One region of the Brevibacillus choshinensis genome, then DNA from elsewhere that is predicted to be linked to it. Evidence: riboswitches for the same ligand, from Rfam matches in the RefSeq annotation. Region 1 holds a riboswitch; the other holds the start of a gene.
What was found. Region 1 has a riboswitch for FMN ahead of ribD (bifunctional diaminohydroxyphosphoribosylaminopyrimidine deaminase/5-amino-6-(5-phosphoribosylamino)uracil reductase RibD). Riboswitches for the same ligand answer to the same signal wherever they lie in the genome.
Positions count from the first base shown of each region.

Region 2: another riboswitch for FMN. It lies ahead of JNE38_RS04990 (ECF transporter S component); the one in region 1 lies ahead of ribD (bifunctional diaminohydroxyphosphoribosylaminopyrimidine deaminase/5-amino-6-(5-phosphoribosylamino)uracil reductase RibD).

Region 1 covers NZ_CP069127.1:5,169,735-5,177,774, reverse strand. Annotated here, with positions in the region: gene JNE38_RS25935 (copper amine oxidase N-terminal domain-containing protein) at 1-798, shown strand, start outside; gene JNE38_RS25930 (MFS transporter) at 1,072-2,226, shown strand; gene yunB (sporulation protein YunB) at 2,284-3,012, shown strand; gene catA (type A chloramphenicol O-acetyltransferase) at 3,095-3,754, opposite strand; gene JNE38_RS25915 (HAD family hydrolase) at 3,963-4,613, shown strand; FMN riboswitch at 4,667-4,814, shown strand; FMN riboswitch at 4,951-5,096, shown strand; gene ribD (bifunctional diaminohydroxyphosphoribosylaminopyrimidine deaminase/5-amino-6-(5-phosphoribosylamino)uracil reductase RibD) at 5,222-6,331, shown strand; gene JNE38_RS25905 (riboflavin synthase) at 6,350-7,024, shown strand; gene JNE38_RS25900 (bifunctional 3,4-dihydroxy-2-butanone-4-phosphate synthase/GTP cyclohydrolase II) at 7,042-8,040, shown strand, end outside.
Region 2 covers NZ_CP069127.1:940,370-948,409, reverse strand. Annotated here, with positions in the region: gene JNE38_RS05020 (class I SAM-dependent methyltransferase) at 1-697, opposite strand, end outside; gene JNE38_RS05015 (M42 family metallopeptidase) at 708-1,760, opposite strand; gene bcp (thioredoxin-dependent thiol peroxidase) at 1,795-2,265, opposite strand; gene JNE38_RS05005 (winged helix-turn-helix domain-containing protein) at 2,451-3,068, shown strand; gene JNE38_RS05000 (HAD family hydrolase) at 3,172-3,816, shown strand; gene proS (proline--tRNA ligase) at 3,919-5,385, opposite strand; gene JNE38_RS04990 (ECF transporter S component) at 5,691-6,296, opposite strand; FMN riboswitch at 6,541-6,694, opposite strand; gene JNE38_RS04985 (DUF4179 domain-containing protein) at 6,902-7,945, opposite strand; gene JNE38_RS04980 (RNA polymerase sigma factor) at 7,992-8,040, opposite strand, start outside.

The sequences.
Region 1 (8,040 bases):
ACCTCCAAGGAAGACGGGCTTACGCTCGATGACTGGGTGAAGCGGCATGAACAAATGTACCGCGACCTCGTGAATGAAAACTATTTGAAGATCGATCCCGCAACTGTCTCCTCGACAATAGCGGGAGTTCCTTCCAGAGAGCAGAAAGTCAGCAGTTCGGATGGCACAGGCTGGATCCCGGAGCTGGACTTCTTTTTCTTCAAAGGGGACTACAAGGTTTACGTAGAAGTCGCCTATGATCCGGAGGCAAGCGCACAGGAGACTGCGGCGCTGATCCAGACGATCAAGCAATCGCTAACGATCGATCAAAGCGCAATGAATCCGTCAATGGGCGAAATCACCGACGATGACCTGATCGACAAGGACCAGATGGCCACCCTCAAGCTTCCTGCCTATCAATTCTCGATCAGCATCCCGGAGCATTGGAAGGAAATGCGAAGCGATGCATCCGTTAGGGGGTACGAATTTGCCGGAGGGTACGCAACGATTATTGCTCTTCCAGGCAAGCTCATTGATGCTCGCAAGGAAGTAGAGCGATCCATAAAAGAAAATACGGAGGCCTATGGCTACACGGAAAAGGAAAGCAAGGCGGTCACCCTCTCCGGAGTTCAGGCCTACAAGATGGTCTTCGTGGGAAAAGACAATGGGATTCGGTTTGAGAAACAGTTTTATTTGCTGGAAAAGGGAAAGAATGCATACATGGTCGCCTTCACGATATCGGAATGGGTCAAAACCAAGTCGCTGGAGCAGCGCTTGCAAAAGATCGTGGACTCCATCCAATTCACTGAGGGAAAATAAGAGGATACGGTTATAAAGACGCGGGGCAAATGCTTCGCGTTTTTTTGCTTTCAGGACCAGCGCCTTCGCTGATAAGATGAAGATACGGTGCAATGCGCCGCGCAGGACGAGTTGGGGAAGCGCCCCCGCATGTTTGTCGACGACAGTTCTTTTTGAAAAGCGCGAAAACGAGGAGGCATGTGCATGTCAACGGCCATAATCAGTGTGCGCACCCGATAGACGGGGGCGTGCGATCTAAAACCGCCTGTGACGATCAGGGGGTTTGGATAAATCATGATTCAGATGAAAACGTATTTGTATGTCCATGCGCTGTCTTCCTTAGGATCGCGGATGGATTTGATAGCATGCAGTGCGCTCATTTTCACCTTTGACCACAGCGCGTTTTGGCTGATGGCTTTCTTCGTAGCGCGTCAGGCAGGCGGGATCTTGTTTAGTCTGGCGGCTGGTGTGCTGGCCGATCGGGTGGACAGACGCAGGGCAATGATCGCAAGCGACATCGGAGCGGGACTGGCCGTTTTGTCCATCGTGTTTTTCCCGAATCCGTATGTGGTGGTAGCAGCAGCTTTTTTCAAGGGCATGCTGTACAGCCTGTTTCACATCAGCTTTCAATCTTCCTTGCCGCAGATGTTTGAACGAGATGAGCTCGTCAGGATCAACGGATTAACGGTCCGCTTGGAGTCGGTGGTCGGGATCGTCGGCTTTGCCCTCGGCGGGTTTTTGACCAGCCACGTTGGGTATTCGCTCGTGATTGCCTGCGATGCAGCCAGCTTTCTCGTGTCAGCTGCCGCGCTGACCCGGATGAGGTGGGAACGAGCAGAGCCTGCCATAGCCAAGGTGAATGCATCAGAAGGGGCAGGGTTTCGGGAGACACTCCTTTATTTGGCGAAGCAGCCGATTCTTCTGGTCATCAGTCTGCTAGCTTTGTTCGAGTCGCTCAGTACGTCCGCCCATAACTACGGGCTGCCCTTTTTGGCCGAACAGCTCGCGTCGGCTGATGCTGCCTTGCATGGGTTGATGTGGTCCATGATGAGTCTGGGTGGGATGGCAGGGTCTTTTGTTGCCGGGCGACTCCGCGTGAAGAAGGAAGAGGGGATGTTCGGGGCTTTTCTCCTGCTCGCCCTGGTCGTCATGCTCGCTTTTGCAGGGACCACAAGGGTGAGCGTTCTCGCTTTGCTGGCTGTTGCCGGCTTGTTTGCGGGAGCGGCACAAGTATACGAGAGCACGCTGCTCCAGCAGGCAGACAACCACATTCGCGGCAGAGTCATGGGCGTCCAGAGCTTGCTTAGCCGAATCGGATTTTTTATCGGATTTGTCGCTGCTCCGCCTCTGGCTGCCTGGACCGGCTTGTTCGGGATGGTCGCGCTGGCACAATTGCTATTCCTGCTGGGATTGCTGGGCTTGGGCAGCTTTTATCTGCGGAAACGATAGTCTTTTTTCCTCCCATAGGCCATAGGATGTACCAATTGGGAGGTGACGGGCGTGGCGATGTTTCGACCCCGTCGGCGTTGGAAGAACCCGCTTTCCCGAACGAAGGCGTTTTTTATCGCGGTGGTCATTTTTTTGGTCCTGTCGATACAAACGCTGGTTTTCCTGGAAAAACGGCTCGAGCCGACGCTCTTGATCCTGGCTTCGCAAAAAACGGAGCAGTTGGCCAAGGAAGCAATTACGGACGCAGTAACCAAGCGGATTTCCCAACAAGGCGTCGACTTTAATCAAATCGTGAAGATTGAAAAAGACAACCAGGGGCAGATTCAGGCGTATCAGTTTAATTTCAAGGAGTATGCGCGGATCGTGGGGGAAACCACTTCCCGCATTCAAAACAAGCTGCAGGAATTCGAGGCGGAAAAGGTAGACCGTACGATCCCGCTCGGACTCGCGACGGGGAACAGCTTTCTGGCCAATTTGGGGCCGGACTTGCCGATTACGTTCATGCCGATCGGGTCGGTCAAGACCAAGCTGGAGACCGAGCTGAAGGAAGCGGGCATCAACATGGTGCTGGCGACCGTCTACATTTACGTGGAAGTAGACCTGCGCATCGTCGTCCCTTTCGCTACCGACGAGCAGACTGTGACCACGAGAATCCCGATCACGCACTCGCTCATCGTCGGAGATGTGCCTCAGTATTTGTACAACAACCCCGAAGGAAAGCCGGATGTTCCGAGAGCGCAGACGCCGCAGGGTCAAACGGTGCCAGACGCACCAGAGCAACCGTAAACATGGGAAGACAAACAAAGCGACAGCCCGGGCATGACTCTCATGCACCGGGCTGTCGCTGTATGACGATCGATTCGCTACGTTACTTCGCAGGAAGCCAGGCCGGGGCATCATCAGCTAATGCCTGCATCTCTTGGACAAGCAAGCTGGCATGGTATCCGTCGCACACGGCGTGATGCATTTGCACCGCTAAAGGCAGCAGGATGCTGTCAGAGTGCCTGAAGTATTTTCCTATGGTGAAGATCGGGGAGAGGTAGGTCCCCTCGTCGTAGATGTTCAAGTTGAATCCCGTAAAGCTAACCCACGGGAGGCACGAGATGGGAAACGTGTTTCCTGGTTCATGGGGCTTCGGGGTGAACTGCTTGATCTGGCCGAACGCAGCGAGATCGTCCAAATAGCGACCGTGAAAAACGGGAAAGTCATCGTGGTGCTCGGTCCAGATGCTGCTGAATGTCTTGTCGTCCTCGTGGAAAATGGTGTAGCTGGGAGACATGCTTTCCCAATACCCTACGCTGCCATCCGGATCATAGCCCATCCTAAGCTCCATGTGGCGGTTTACAACCGTCGTGAGCATGTGAATCAAGGCCGGATACAGCTTGAATCCACTGTTCTTCAGATCGGGGAGCATCCGGGTAATATCGATGTTGGCAGTCATGCTAAAGGTGCATCTGACGCTGTGCAGATAATGGTCGAAATAAGGCTTTCGGCTCCAGGTATCCATGTCAATGGGGTGGAAAATCATGCTTGGTTCCCTCCTAAAATGATCGTGTTTCTTTGCTTTAGGAGGCTTGATCCACTGCTTTAACCATATCCTCATCACGGTCCTCGCAAGATTTGAGCAGGTCATCTGCTCATAAAAGAAGTATACAGCAAAAGCAAAAGGGTGTTCCAATGGCAATTTTCCCGTTACTATGAATACAAAAGACTGAGAAATGGACGAGGAGGAACCGATGGCTATTCACTACGAGAAGGGCATCATTTTTGATATGGACAATACGCTGTTGAAATCTACGATTGATTTTCCGCGGATGAAGCATGCTATCTATCAGGTGCTGATAGATAATGGATGCTGCGAGCCAGGTCTGGATTGGCAAAATCATACGGCGTCACAGCTGATCGAGATCGGGAGACAATCTGCGAACATGACGCCTGAGCTGGAACAGCAGATGTGGGAAGCGGTCACTGCTGTGGAAAAGGAAGGGATGCACGGGGCTGTATTGGAGGACTACGCCGTGGAGGTGCTGGACGAATTGCAAAAACGCTGCCAGCTCTACATTCTCACGAACAATGCCTCCGCGGCTGCCCATGAGGCTCTGCACGAGACGGGGATTGCCCATTATTTTGCAGAAATCGTGGCACGCGAGCAAATGACGGAGCTGAAACCTTCTTCGTCAGGGGTACACTACATTTTGCGGCAGCATCCCGAACGGTCCATGAGTGCGTGGACGATGGTCGGGGATTCCTGGATCGATGGCAAAGCGGCGCAGAATGCCGATGTCCGCTTCATTGCCTACCAGGCTAAACAGCAGGAAATGGAGAGCAAGGGAGTTACACCGTTTACGACCATACGTGATTTGCGTGAGCTGCTGGCTCATTTTTGAGAAGAAAAGTGTAGGCTTTGTCCAGAAATGTGCTATACTCTACCTAACTGAATACCAGCCTTCAGGGTAGGGTGCAATTCCCGACCGGCGGTAATGACGAACGCACGTCTGAGCCCGCGACTCGCTGTCTGCAATTTGGGCAGCGACTGACTTGGTGAAATTCCAAGGCCGACGGTAAAGTCCGGATGGGAGAAGGTATTTGGAATAGCCTTGCAGCTGTTTTTTGCAAAAAAACGGTTGAGAATAGGCTTCTTTCTCGATGCCCTGAGTCGAATGCTCATGGGCATTTTTATTTGATAAAAGGAGGGAATAGTAGCACAGCAGGAATTTCATACGAAGCAATCTTCAGGGTAGGGTGTAATTCCCGACCGGCGGTGATGACGCAAGAGCGTCGAGCCCGCGACTCGCTGACCACGCATGGAAAGCGACTGATCTGGTGAAAATCCAGAGCCGACGGTACAGTCCGGATGGGAGAAGATGCAAGAGCGCCGTCTTGATTCGGTTTTTCGAAAAATCGATTGAAGGCAGGCGTCTTTCCCTATCCCCTGAAACGAATTGGTTTTAGGGTTTTTTTCGTTGGCTGGAATCTGGAGGGATAGGAGAGAGTGATGGAACAAGACGTACGCTTCATGGAAATGGCGCTGGAGCTGGCGCGAGGTGTAAGAGGACAGACGAGTCCCAATCCGCTGGTCGGAGCTGTGGTCGTTCAAAACGGTCAGGTCGTCGGCATGGGGGCACATCTGAAAGCGGGAGGGCCGCATGCGGAGGTGCATGCCCTGCGTATGGCGGGTGACCTAGCGAAAGGGGCTACCATGTACGTTACCCTGGAACCCTGCAGTCATCACGGGAAAACGCCTCCTTGTGCGGAAGCTGTGGTCGCAGCAGGCGTTTCACGAGTCGTGGTAGCCGTTCTGGACCCGAACCCCCTGGTAGCGGGAAAGGGAATCGAGAGGCTGCTTTCCGCGGGAGTCGAAGTGAAGATCGGCGTTTGCGCGCAGGAAGCGACCAAACTGAATGAAGTCTTTTTTCACTACATCCAAACCAAGCTTCCGTTTGTGACGGTGAAGACGGCGAGCACCCTTGACGGGAAAATCGCGACGGCCACTGGACATAGCCGCTGGATCACGGGGGAAGCAGCTAGAGCTGAGGTTCATGAGCTGCGCAGAACGAATGATGCCATATTGGTAGGGGTAGGAACGGTCTTGGCCGATGACCCTGAGCTGACAGCCCGATCGTCAGGAGAGCTGTATGGAAAACAGCCCGTCCGGGTCGTACTCGACAGCCAATTGCGCACTCCGCTGACAGCTCGCATCGTGCAGGATCCACTGGCAACGACCTGGATATTTACCACTCCGGAGGCATCAGAGGAGAGACGGCAAGCTTTTGCGGAAGTCAAACACGTCAAGCTGATCACGCTGGACGCTCCGCTCTCCGTGATGGCCGTATTGAAGCAGCTGGGGGAGCTCGGCATTACTTCCCTTTTGGTAGAAGGGGGAGCAGGAGTCAATGGTTCCTTTTTGCAGGCGAAAGCCATCCAAAAAATCATCAGTTACGTATCGATGAAGCTGGTTGGGGGTAAGGAGGCTTCGACCCCATTTGGCGGAGCGGGATTTGCCACCATGGATGAAGCGGTAACGCTGAAGGATATAGCCATCAAGCAGGTAAGTGAAGAAGATGTGCGCTTTATCGGCTACCCGCGCTGGGAGCAGCACGAATAAAGAGAGGTGACACCATTCATGTTTACGGGACTCGTGGAAGAAGTAGGCACACTTGATGCCATGACGGGAAGCGGACAGGCAAGTCGACTCGTCATCCGTGCAGCGCGTGTGCTCGAGGGAGTGAAGACAGGGGATAGCATCTCCGTAAACGGCATTTGCCTGACGGTCACCTCTTATTCGACTCACCAATTTACGGTAGATGTCATGCCGGAAACACTGAACAAAACGAGCCTGCGCCAGCTTAGGCAGGGACAGCGCGTCAATCTGGAGCGAGCGATGCGTCTGGGTGACCGGTTCGGGGGCCATATCGTATCGGGACATGTGGATGGTACGGGTATGATTGTATCTCGACAGCCGCATGCCAATGCGGTGCTGTTTCGCATCGCAGCCGACTCGGCTCTCTTGAAATACGTCATCCCGCGCGGCTCGATTTGTATCGATGGCATCAGCTTGACCGTAGTGGATGTGGATGACAGCAGCTTTTCGGTTTCGATCATCCCCCATACACTGGCACAGACTAGCCTGCAGGATCGCAAGGTGGGTGACCAGGTCAATCTGGAGACGGATGTCATCGGCAAATATGTGGAGCGTCTGATGGGAGTGCGCCAGGAAGCGGAATCGGAATCGGAAGGGAAAAGCGAACGGTCCTCCCGTTTGAGCCTCGCTTTTTTACAGGAAAACGGATTTGCCTAATCGAGGAGGGACAAGCCATGTTTGACAGCATAGAAGCAGCCTTGGAGGATTTGCGCCAAGGCAAGGCAGTAATCGTCGTAGACGATGAGGATCGAGAAAATGAAGGCGATTTTGTCTGCCTTGCACAGGCAGCGACGCCGGAGATGATTAACTTCATGGTTACGCACGGACGGGGACTGGTATGTGTTCCGGTTACAGAAGAGCGGGCCGCTCGCTTGGGCCTAAAGCCGATGGTCGAAGTGAATACCGACTCGCAAGGAACAGCCTTCACCGTTTCCATTGACGAAATGAGCACGCACACGGGCATTTCCGCCCACGAACGATCGCAGACGGTGCTTGCCATGCTGGATGAAAGCAAGACAGCTGAAGACTTCCGACGTCCTGGGCATATTTTTCCCTTGATTGCCAAAGCGGGTGGAGTCTTGCGCAGAGCCGGTCATACCGAAGCGGCTGTCGATCTCGCTCATTTGGCCGGAGCTGCCGAGGCGGGTGTCATTTGCGAGATCATGAATGAGGACGGATCCATGGCTCGACTGCCGCAGCTCGAAGAAATCGCCCGCCGCTTTGATCTCAAGCTGATTACCATCGCGGACCTGATTCGTTACCGGATGGCGAGAGAGTCATTGGTCAAAAAAGAGGTCGAAGTGAATTTGCCTACGGTCTACGGAGACTTCCGCATTGCAGCTTATACGAATGAGCTCGACGGCAAGGAGCATGTCGCCTTGATCAAGGGCGATATCTCTCCCGAGGAACAAGTCCTGGTCCGTGTGCACTCAGAGTGTTTGACCGGCGACGTTTTCGGCTCGGATCGCTGCGATTGCGGACCGCAGCTGCACGCTGCCCTCGAGAGAATCGAGGCGGAAGGACGCGGGATTCTGCTCTACATGCGGCAGGAGGGACGCGGCATCGGTCTGATCAACAAGCTCCGTGCCTATCAGCTGCAGGAGCAAGGAATGGATACGGTAGAGGCCAATGAAAAGCTGGGCTTTGCGGCAGACCTGCGGGATTACGGGGTG
Region 2 (8,040 bases), 1.9 Mb from region 1:
TTCCGTACCGCTGCGTTACCTTGAAGCCGTTTAACCGGAGAAGGTGGTGCAGCTCTGCAGGGAATATGTAGCGCAAAGTGAACCTGCCAGTTACGCGTTCCTTGACCAAGCCTGTCGCATCGGTGCGTTCATATGTCCTCGTCACTTCGCACAATTGCTGAAAATGATCGTAGCGCGTGTAATCCCACATGGCTACCTCATCGCTGTTTTCCAGTCGATACGTTCCACGCAGCGACATCTTTTCGTTTTCCTCATGAAAGTGGCTGATTTTCGGCACGAATACATTCATGACGAGCTTGCCGCCGGGCGCCAAATGCTTGCGGATGCTGGTCAACGCCTTCATCTGCTCATGGATTTGCAGCAGGTGCAAGAAGGAACGGAACGGGATCATGATCAGCGAAAAGGTCTGCCCGAGATCGAAATTGCGCATATCCCCCTGCAGCAGACGGAGCGAGTCAGCGACACCTTCCTCGCTCGCCTTTTGCTTGGCCTTGCCCAGCATGTCCGCAGAGAGATCCAGTCCGGTCACATCGATTCCCGCCTGGGCCATCGGAATGCTGATGCGTCCCGTCCCACACGCGAGATCCAATACGGCTCCCCCCGCCTGCTTTGCCTGTTCCAAGTAAAACGCCACATCTCCGGCAACGCCGCGCTGCGTCAAATCATAGTAATCTGCCCATTGATACATATTGCTCATGTTGACACTCCTATGCTTGCAGTTGCTCCGATTGGAGGTACGCCATAACCAGTTTAGCCGTGTTATCCAGCGCTTCACGGTGAGTGCGCTCGTGCGAGTGGGATGCATCCACCCCAGGACCAATCAAGCCGTGAACGATATCGTAGCCGGACTTCAGCGCCGCACTCGCATCCGAACCGTAGTAGGGATAAATGTCTACCTGGTAGTTGAGACTGTTCGCTTCAGCCAATTTGGTCAGATGGCTGCGCAATCCGTAGTGGTACGGCCCCGAGGAATCTTTTGCGCAAATGGAAACGCAATATTCATCAGTCGTCTGTCCATCGCCGATCGCTCCCATATCGACTGCCAAATACTCGACGACATTGGCCGGGATGCTGGAGTTGCCCCCATAGCCGATCTCTTCGTTGTTGCTGATGAAAAAGTGGGTGGTGTACGGGAGCTTTGTGCCGGATTCCTGCAGCTCCTTGAGCACGCCCAGCAAAATGGCGACGCTCGCTTTGTCATCGATGTGGCGCGACTTGACGAAACCGCTCTCGGTCACTGTCACGCGCGGATCAAACGAAACGAAATCACCTACGGAGATGCCCAGCGCCTGGACTTCCTGCTTGTTCGTCACCTTTTCATCCAGACGGACTTCCATGTTTTGATCCGTGCGCTCTGCCTTGCCAGCTTCCCGTCCATACACGTGCACGGAGGCCTTGGTTGAAAGGATGGTTCCCGTAACCAATCGCCCGCTGCCTGTTTCCACGACACAATGCTCGCCTTCCACGGCATTGAACTCAAATCCGCCAATCAGGGCCAGCTTCAGGCGTCCGTTTGACTTGATTTCTTTGACCATCGCCCCCAGCGTATCCACATGCGCGGTGAGCAGGCGTGCCTTTTCTTCGTTTGCTCCCGGAACGGTCGCAACGATCGCGCCTTTATTGGTTCGCTTGAATGAAACGCCAAGCTTTTCGAGCTCCTGCGCCACCCAGCCCATGACTTTCACGGTGTTGCCGGAAGGACTCGGAATATTGGCCAGCTGACAAAACGATTCGACGACATACTCGATTGATACGCTCATTGGATAGATCCTCCTGTTCGATAGGAAAACGAAGCTATGCTTGCAGCTCTTCCTGAATAAATTGGAGCACTTCCTGCACGTGCCCTTTTACCTTCACCTTCGTCCATACTTTCGCAATCTTTCCCTGCTTATCTATGACAAAGGTAGTCCGTTCGATGCCCATATATTCTCTGCCGTACATTTTTTTCAGCACCCACACGCCATACGCCTCTGCCACCTGATGATCCGGGTCAGCCAAAAGGGGAAACGGCAGCTCGTGCTTGGCCACGAATTTATCATGCGACTTCACTTCATCGGGGCTGATTCCCAAAACAACCGTGTCCAATTGCTTGAACTGAGGATGATAATCCCGAAAATCGCATGCTTCTGTCGTACAGCCTGGCGTCATGTCTTTGGGATAAAAATAAAGAACGACATTCTTTCCCCGGTACGAGGAGAGTGAGATGGTTTGATTCTCGTTTGCTTGCAGCGTAAAATCAGGAGCGGCTTGTCCAGTTTCGGTCATGCGTATCCCTTCCTTCTGTTCCGACTTTTCCTTGTTATGTACGCTTTGATTTTACCACAAGCTTACAGGCACTTCATCTGTATACACGTTGCGCTTTCTATCAGAAAACGATAGAATTGATTGATAGTATAGAGAACGACGAAAAATCAAAATTTGGCCTAGTCAGTTGGATGGTGAGAATTGGCATGAAAGAGTTTTTTGAAGTAACAGACCCAGAAGCACTAAAATCCCTCGCAATTGCCGAGCGTGTCAAGATCCTGGAACTGTTTGAAGATCTGGAGCCTCGGACAGCCAAGCAAATCGCGACCGAGTTGGGTGAAAACGCTGCCCGCCTTCATTATCATGTGAAGGAGCTGGTTCGTGTCGGTTTGCTGGAACAGGTGGATACTCGCGTCAAAGGGTCTATCGTGGAAAAGTACTATGAACCGGTAGCCAAAGTGATTCAGGTCAAGCTGCAAGTCATGATTGAAGAAAACGCACAGCAACTCAGTGATGTGATGTTTACTCCTTTTCGAACGACGGAAAAGGATCTCATGCGGACCTTGAACCGTTTTGTCGCCAGTGATCAGGACGTACGTAAAGAGTACAAAAACACGTTTGCTTTTAACTTGCACGAATTTCATCTCAGCCAGGACGAACGCAATCAGTTCGTCGAGGAAATCGCAGATCTTTTGCACAAGTACAAAGCATTGAAAAGCGAGCCAGGTCGCCGCAAGTTCAAGTTTTTTGACGTGCTCTTTCCTATGACACCAGCTGAAGCTTCTGATGATTCCGACGAGCCTTTCGAGGACTCCGAAGAATAACAGAATCGTTTGCCGCATAATTGTCACCGACATCATGAAAACCATCAGCTGAGATGGTTTTCTTTTTTGTTTGGATTGTTTGGATCTGGAAGGGGGCTGCGACATGAAAACCATCCTGTTTGATTTCGATGGGACCGTAGCGGACACGCTGCCGCTCATTTTCACCGCTTTTCGCTCGACGTTTCAGCGTTTTTTGCAAAAGCATTATACAGATGAGCAGATCATCGCCTTATTTGGACCGACAGAGACCGGAATCGTGAAAAAGGAGCTGCCTGTGCACGCGCATGTAGCAGCACTCGAGCATTTCTTCACTGTCTATGCCGACGAGCATGGGCGTATGCAAAACCCTCCCGAGATCGGGGGCATGCTCCAGCGATTGCAGGCGGCAGGCATCCAGATGGGGATCGTCACCGGAAAGGGCAGGCAGAGTGCCGACATTTCGCTGCAAGAGTGGGAGCTTTCTTCTTATTTTCATGTGGTCATTACCGGCGATGATGTCACCCATCCCAAGCCGCATCCGGAGGGCATTCTGCTTGCCATGGAGCGATTGGGCGCAAAGGCTGCCGAGACCATCTATGTGGGAGACAGCGATGCGGATGTGCAAGCAGGCCGCTCTGCCGGGCTGATGACGGTTGGGGTCGATTGGCTCGCAGTCACCCAAAAGGCCGGGCAATTTGATCCACAGCCGGATTATGTGTTTACAGATGTAGAAAGCTTCGTGGAGTGGGTGCTGGCCGCCCGGCGCTAAACTGTCCTCGCCAGCCCACAGACAAAAAGGCATGCCTCCATTTCAGAGGGCACGCCTTTTTTCTTTGCAGCTTGATCAGCTCCAAGGCTGGGAAAATAGCTCCTAGTAAGCTCGGCCGAACCAAACCGTGTGCTGTGCTTTTTCACCGCAGCAAATGCATGTTTCTTTTCGTACAGGTGGGTCAAACGGAATATTGCGGGAGGTAAACTTGGTCTCTTCCTTGACCTTCGCTTCGCATGCATCGTCTCCGCACCAGCCAGCCAGCACCCATCCACTTGGTGCATTGTCCTGCTCGCTCTTCTCGATATGCGACGCCAGCTGCTCCATGCTGTCGATCCCCAGATGGGAATTCGCCTCGCGAAAAGCCAATGCTTTTTGGAACATGTTTTGCTGGATTTCCTCGAGCAGGTTCCGGATCGTCTCCACGATGCCTTCCAGCGCCACCGTAATCTTTTCACCCGTATCGCGGCGTGCCAGAATCACTTGCCCATTTTCGACATCGCGCGGCCCCATTTCCAAACGTACAGGTACCCCGCGCATTTCCCACTCATTGAACTTCCAGCCTGGCGTCTCCTCACGAAGATCGGCACGAACGCGGATGCCGGAAGCCTTGATCGTATCGAAGAGCGGATCGAACGCCTGCATCACTTGCTCCCGCAGCTTCATCGGACCGACTGGAATCATGATCACTTGGGTAGGAGCCATCCGCGGAGGCAGAGACAATCCACGGTCATCCCCGTGCACCATGATCATCGAGCCGATCAAGCGGGTTGAGCTTCCCCAGGAAGTCGTGTGGACGTATTTGAACGTATTGTCTCGATCGAGGAACTTGATCTCAAAGCCGCGTGCGAAATTGTCGCCCAAGTAGTGGGATGTGCCTGCCTGTACGGCCTTCCCATCCTTCATCATCGCCTCGATAGAGTAAGTATCGACTGCGCCGGCAAAGCGTTCGCTAGGAGTCTTTTGTCCTTTCCATACGGGAATCGCCAGCTCCTGCTCGACGACTTCCCGATAGATCTCCAGCATCTGCATCGTTTCCTCTCGCGCCTCTTCCTCTGTCGCATGAGCTGTGTGCCCTTCCTGCCACAAGAACTCGGAGGTGCGTAAAAACGGCATGGTCCGCTTCTCCCAACGGAATACGTTTGCCCACTGATTAATGAGAACGGGCAAGTCGCGATAGCTCTGAATCCATTGGCTGTACATGTGACCGATGATGGTCTCGGACGTCGGGCGCAGTGCAAGACGCTCTTCCAAAGGCTCTCCGCCTGCTTCTGTCACCCATGGCAGCTCAGGATTGAAGCCCTCGATATGTTCTTTTTCCTTTTGCATGAAGGACTCAGGAATCAGCATCGGGAAATAAGCGTTTCGGTGTCCGGTTTCCTTGAAGCGCTTGTTCATCGCCTCTTGGATCCGTTCCCACAGCTCGAACCCTTCCGGCTTGAACACGATACATCCGCGAACGGGCGTGTAGTCCATCAGGTCCGCTTTTTTGATCGTATCGATGTACCAGCGTGAGAAATCCTCCGATTGCGGCGTGATTTCCTTCACAAATGCCTTTTCCTCTTTCATCCTTCTACAGCTCCTTTTTCTTGAATAAGTGAATGCAAAAAATCCCCCATCCCACATAGGGACGGAGGATCAACATCCGCGGTACCACCCTGATTGACCACAGCTGAAGGCTGCAGTCCGCTCAAAGTCCCGATAACGGCGGGGCATCCGGCGTGGCTCATCGCCAGCGGCTTCAGGATGGGGTGCAGTCATGCCGTAGTATCAGCCTTCCAGACAAGGGCCGACTCTCTGGGACGCGGCGAATCACTGCGAGTCCTTTCATAGCCTTTCATTTGTAGATATAGTAGCAAGTCATTTTCCGATTGTCAATTTGTGGCACGCGGGTTCAATCTGGACGCCAGCTTGACGTACACCGGATAAGCGACCAGGGAGAGCATCGCACCCTTGAAAATGTTGAACGGAACGATTCCGTACAGGACGAGTGACCACACGCTGTCTGCTCCAAAGGTCGACAGCAGCTGATCCATTGGCATTTGATAAAGAACGGCATAGGCAGGCAGCAGGAAGAACGCGTTGGCCAGAGCCATCACGGCGCTCATCAGCAGGGTACCCAAAGCGAGGCCGGTCAAAAAGCCTTTCTTGCCTTGGCCGAGTCGCTGCATGGAGACTGCCGCTACGATAAAGCTGGCGCCCGCCACCACGTTGGCCAGCTCCCCGATCAAAAGTCCGTCCGTATTTTTAAACAGCATGTGCAGGGCATTTTTCAAAACCTCCACGATGATCCCTGCCACTGGACCGTACATCAGACCGCCGATCAAGGCAGGCAGCGTACTGAAATCCAGCTTTAAAAAGCTCGGCATCAGTGGAATGGGGAATTCCAAATACTGCAGGATAAAGGCAACCGCTGCGAGCATGGGAATCGTCACAAGCTTTTGGGTTGACCTCGTGGAATGTAATGCTGTTTCTTTCATGTGTACCATCTCCTCATCTTTTTCTCCTTCTTGAGGAATGGCAACAGTGATCGTGAACCCACACATCCTGAACCTTGCGCAAACGAAAACAAGCCCGAGGAAAGAAAGATCCTCAGGGCTTTTTTGCAGGCGCATGACAAATCCTGATGCAAAAATGAGTACGAGAAACAAAAGGGCTGCGAAAGAGCAATGGCCCCTTTTCCCGTTTGCACAGGTAAACAAGCACGTGTGGTAACGTACTGTCGTCATCCTTCTCCCATCCAGACTGTACTGTCGGCTCTGGAATCGCACCAGATCCTGCACTCCCTGCTGCGATCAGCTCGGGAGGCTCGCGGGCTTACATGCATCAAAGCATGATCACCGCCGGTCGGGAATTTCACCCTGCCCCGAAGGAATGTGTTTGTTGTTGTATACAGCATATTATACTGCGGTTTTTTGATTTGACAATAGTTGAAAATGCGATTTTGGCATTTTCCGATGTTTTTTGTAGGAATTATAGGAATGAGCCCTTTTGATTTTTTTGTACACAACTTTTTTCGCTTCATAGAAAAAAGCCGAGGGATTTGCATCCTCTCAGCTCTTGAAATCATTTAGCCGCCCGTACTCTATTGCTCGCTTTGAGACGGGAGATCAATTTTCAATTCCAAGCCCTCGATAAACTGATCCTCACGCACCTTTTCAGAGAAATCATCCTCGTATTCAAAAGGCTTGATAATCAAATACTTGGTCTTTCCAGTAGTTGCATATCGCCCATCAAAGGTAATGCCATTCTCTACGAATGTTCCCTCACCGTTGAGAGCTGGCAGCTGACGACCTTGGTCATCATACACCGCAACTCTAGTATGGGACAATCGTTCCGATGCTTGATCAGCCAGTTTGATCGTCGTCACCAATCGCGTCGTCACAGGAGTTACATTCACCTCAGAGACAGTGAGTGACCCTTGATCGCTTGATCGGCTTGCATTCGGCTTCAAGTTGACGATGCCCTTCGTCGTTTTGTGGAATGGAACGTCCAAGGTAAACTCATGATCGATACCTGCCAGTTTTACCAATACTTCTGCGTGAAAAGGATCCGGTATCGTCGTGGTTGCATTCCGATCGACCGCTGGCAAAACATTCTCGAAAACGAGGACATTCGGGTTGGCAGCTCCCGCAGAGGCATAATTGACGCCTTCTTTTACTTGTCCATTGACTTTGAATACAACGCTGTCTATCGCGTTGCTGAGCTTTACGGCTTCTTCTCCCGTATCAAACATGCCTTCTTTCAAATTCGGTGCGGTTACGCGGAGCAAAAAGACGGCACGTGTTCCATCGTAGACTGTTTCCGTTACATCCAGCTTCACGTCCTGATAGGAGATGCCTGCATTGACCTTGGCAGTGAGACCTTGTTCTCCTGCTGCGCGCAACCCAAGATCCGCTTCAATCGAGCTGAACAGACTGCCCACCACCGGTATTTGCTTGAGGGATTTGGCCATGGCAGGCGAGATAAAGCCCGATGCAAAAACCGTAGCACCCAAAAGGATGGCCGCAGCTGCAACAGATGCCGTTTTCCAAAGACGCGGACGGGGTGCTCTTCCTTTTGGTAGACAAGGCCTTTCAGGGAGCGAAGCGTAAGTTTCATCAAGCCGAGATCGAACAAGTAATGACATACTCGTATTTTCCGCAGATTTATATTTTTTCAGTTCGACTTCCAATTTAGATAGATCCATAGTTCATCGCACCCTTCCCGATTGGCATCAAATGG